Regions from separate parts of the Pseudoalteromonas sp. APC 3495 genome, predicted to be linked through region 2. Evidence: riboswitches for the same ligand, from Rfam matches in the RefSeq annotation. Region 2 holds a riboswitch; the other holds the start of a gene.
The links. A riboswitch is a leader RNA that binds a small molecule or an ion and turns the genes downstream of it on or off. The one in region 2 is predicted to bind lysine.
Positions count from the first base shown of each region.

Region 1 (2,206 bases), on a different contig from region 2:
GCTTAAGCCGCTTTGCTGCTGCAGTTCATTAAAGAATGCCTGCGCCGCACTTAGTGACTTTTTAGTTTGTAATCCGCCATCTATAATTTTATGGGCACGCAAATAGCTTTCTACGTCTCTTGAAAGTAAAAAAGTATCTTTTCCTAAGGCGCGCAGCGCATAAGGGCCGGTATTACCACCAAGCCTTGCACCATGCTTTTTTAAATACGCCCACAAGCCAATAATATCTTCACTTGGCCAGTTAGCAATAAACTCACTAAAGCTGCCGTATTGCTCTGCAACTTCGTGGATCATATACGCATTTTCAGTAATAGTTTTTACTTTTTTATAGTTGCGTACAATCCGCTCATCACTGGCTTTTTGCTCAAGCATATCCGGTGGCATCATCAATAGCTTTTCAACACTAAAGTCCCAGAAAACCTCTCTAAATCCGGCCCACTTACTGTTGATCACCGACCAATAAAAACCACTTTGAAAAACTTTCCGAGTAAATTCTTCTAGCCAATCATCATCACTTAATGTGACGAGTTGCTTTGTTGATAAAGGTTTTGCGAGTAACAACTTAAGCATTTTTTCAGAGCCCTTTCGCTCTACCGCTCGCTTATAAATATCACTAAATTTTTCCATCTGCTTAATACCTTACTTCGACAATAGTACTAGTGTACGAGAAAAGCAGCTAATACGTAATAACTGTCAATCAGGATGAATCTATCTATATTTAGTCACTTGACACCTAGACGGCTAAAGTGGTTTAATCGCCACACTTACCCTATTACATTGTATTTGCTGATTGATTTTTCAATAGCAAGTGCAAAGGGCTGGAAGAGGTGCGTTATTCAGGTAGCGTATGTTAGGAGCGCAAACTCCATTGAGCATACGTGAGGGGAATTAACGCCGAGAGGTAACACTTTTTTGTGAAAGGTTGCTTCGGGCGACTAGGTTGAATCCTAGCGACTGTCACCAATAACATATTTGGTGGAGAGCTTCTGGTCTTAGTATAATAAGGCCGTGCGCCCTATTATTTAAGCCCATTCGCTCTTCGAATTATAAACACATTCAAAGAGTCAGGCATCCTAAATACCCGCCAAAAACTCGACGAATGCCCTATAAGTTCGTGAGAGATGATCAACAACTTCAATATTAACAATTTCCATTTATGGACTGCGCTGATCACCCCATTTGATCAAAATGGCCTAGTTGATTACGCAACCTTAGACACCTTGGTGGCCGAACAAGAAGCCGCTAACAATGGCATTTTACTGCTAGGTAGCACCGGCGAAGGGTTAGCCCTTACCCTCAAAGAACAGCAAGCCATCGTAGAGCATGTCTGCCAATTACAGCCGAGCGTCCCCCTTATGGTTGCGGTAGGCGGTAGTAACTTAAAGCAACAGCTTGAATGGGTTAATTACTGCAACCAGCTGCCTATCCATGGTTTTTTACTCGGCTCGCCTTTGTATGCCAAACCCGGTGCAGTGGGGCAAACGCATTGGTTTGAAAGCTTACTCAATGCCAGTTCTCATCCTTGTATGCTTTATAACGTACCAGGACGTAGTGCGGTTAGCATTCCCATTGCAACCATTGAAAACCTCAAACAACATAAAAATTTATGGGCACTGAAAGAAGCCAGTGGCTCTATCTCTCAATTTGAAGCCTATCGACAAGCAGCGCCTGAACTAGCCATTTTTAGTGGTGACGATGCCCTCATGCCTTATTTTGCCCAAGCAGGTGCAAAAGGTTTAGTGTCGGTTGCAGCCAATGCATGGCCAGTGCAAACCCATGAGTTTGTAAAGCGCAGTTTAAGCGGCCAACACCCTAATCTTTTTGTCCAGTGGTCTAGTGCTATCAATAGCTTATTTTCAGTAGCCAACCCTATCCCAGTCAAAGTGTTAATGCATTTACAAGGGCGTATTGGCAGTCCGTATTTACGCCCACCTTTAACACACCTTGAGCTGACACACACAGATGACATTTCATCGGCAAACAACACCATTTTATCTTGGCATTAAATACAGGTTTTTATAATGAACTGGTTAGAACTATTAAATAATTTAGAAACGGGCGCGGTTCGCGCAGCAACACAAGACGAAAACGGCCAATGGCACGCTAACGTAGAAGTAAAGCAAGGCATTTTAGAAGCCTTTAAAAACGGTCAAAACACCGAGTTTGCTGGCGGTTTTGTTGATAAACATAACTTAGCGCCGCAAAG
Region 1 is NZ_JASDDA010000016.1:5,840-8,045, forward strand. It holds gene QL984_RS08490 (DNA-3-methyladenine glycosylase I) at 1-627, opposite strand, end outside; lysine riboswitch at 815-994, shown strand; gene dapA (4-hydroxy-tetrahydrodipicolinate synthase) at 1,122-2,006, shown strand; gene QL984_RS08500 (2,3,4,5-tetrahydropyridine-2,6-dicarboxylate N-succinyltransferase) at 2,022-2,206, shown strand, end outside.
Region 1: another riboswitch for lysine. It lies ahead of dapA (4-hydroxy-tetrahydrodipicolinate synthase); the one in region 2 lies ahead of lysC (lysine-sensitive aspartokinase 3).

Region 2 (2,206 bases):
CGCCAAGTTCTGGCTCTGTGCTTGAGCCAACAAACACATTAATATGGCTGCGACTGGCAGGTAAAATAGTTGCCGGATGCAATACTTTAGCGCCAAAGGTCGCCATTTCTGCTGCTTCATCAAAACTTAAACGCGCAATAGGAGTGGCTTTTACACACAAACGAGGATCGGTGCTAAAAATACCTACTACGTCAGTCCAAATATGCACACTTTTAGCGTTAATAGCCTCAGCAAGCAGTGCAGCGCTATAATCTGAGCCGCCTCGACCGAGCGTGGTCGTTAAATTGTTTGCATCGCTACCAATAAACCCTTGGGTCACAATAACGCTATCATCAAGCAGCGGAATTAAATGTGCTTTAGCGGCTTGCGCTGTGGCGGCCACATTTGGTGTTGCTTTACCAAATTGGCTATCGGTTTTAAGCACCTGGCGCACATCAAAACGAGTGGCATTTAAACCCTTTAACCTTAGTACTTGGGTAAATAAGTACGACGATAAACGCTCGCCAAAGCTAAGTAGCTCATCGAAATGCTGCTCAGTATTGAGTGTTTGTGCCGCCAACGTTTGAAATGCATCAAGCGTTTGATTAAACCCAAGGGCTAAATCCTCATCTAACGACAGGTCATTTAAAATAGCCTGCTGAATCGCAAGGACACCATCAATATGCTGTTGGCGTTTAGTGGCTTCAATACCCGCTTTGCAAAGCTCCACTAAATGATTGGTCACTCCGGCACTGGCGCTTACTGCAACAATACGTACATTTTTATCGTTTACGATAATTTCGCTACAACGGCTCATCGCCTCAAAGTTAGCAACGCTGGTGCCACCAAATTTGGCAACAATGTAATCTGATTTTGTGCACTGTGAACTTTGTGGCACTGGTTGGGTAGTCATTTCGTCTCCTTTCGCGGCATCCAAACCGCAATAAAACAAGAAGAACTTGGCAGGAAATAAAGATAAGAAAAATCTACTGCCAGAAGCTCTCCACCTAAATTGGTGACAGTTTTGAGGATTCAGCCCCATAAACCGAAAAACAATGGTAACGACCCATTATTTTCCTCGGCGAGTACTTCCCTCCTTAATGATCGCAGGCTGTCGTTGCCTCACATTAAGTACCTAAGTATCGCACCTCTTCTGAATGTATTATTAACCTGTGGCTAATAAAACAAAACCGCACTAAGAGTGCGGCTTTGAAAGTTATCGTTTAGACGTCTAGCTGTCAAGTCGTTTTACTATAAAATCAAATAAAACTACCCATTAAGTAAGAGCCCGCATAACCAAAGGTGTAACACAGTAATAAATACAGCGATAAGCGAAGGTAACTTGCAAACGTCAGCTCTTTTACCTTACTCATGGCTATAATACCGGCCGCCGAGCCAATGATTAGCATAGAGCCACCTACACCGGTTGCATACGTAAACGACAACCAATGCTGTTGACTCATTACAATGTCGGCTTTTAATAACGCTGCCGTTAGTGGCACGTTATCAACACCTGCGGATAAAATACCCATTAAGTAGTTTGCGTACTCTGGCGCCATTACCGTATACAAATTAGTAAATTGGCTCAGTACCCCAACTTCTTTTAATGCACCAACAAGCAGTAACACACCCACGAAAAACAATAAGGTGTCGTACTCTATATCGCGTATAAAATCGATCATATCTTTGTTGATGTCTTTTTTGCGCATTAAAAATTGCGCGACTAAAAACATAATAGATAAACCCAATAAAAAAGTAAGCAGAGGCGGTACACTGTATAAAACACTCAATGTAAGCGTAGCAATAACCGTAGTGAAGAAAATAACCGCAATGGTTATGTCGGTTTTTTCAATACGTTTAAATTTAGTTTTTTTAAACTCGAGTTGCTTATTCATGCCAATTGATAACAAAGTAGCCAGTAATAATACACTTAATAACGCAGGCACAATTAACAGTAATAAATTGCTAATTGTTACTTTACCATCAAGGAAAATCATAAGTGTGGTTACATCACCCGTGATAAGTGATACACCACCGGAGTTTACAGCAAATACAATAAGCGTGGCGTACTTAACTAGTTTTTTGGCTTCAAGCTTTAATGACATAATCACTGCCAGTGATATTAGCGTGGCCGTAACGTTGTCGGAAATAGATGAAAATAAAAACGCAAAACACCCCACCAAAAACATCAGCTTACGCTCACTAATGCTGGTTGGCATAATCCGGT
Region 2 is NZ_JASDDA010000001.1:42,349-44,554, reverse strand. It holds gene lysC (lysine-sensitive aspartokinase 3) at 1-892, opposite strand, end outside; lysine riboswitch at 968-1,140, opposite strand; gene nhaD (sodium:proton antiporter NhaD) at 1,239-2,206, opposite strand, start outside.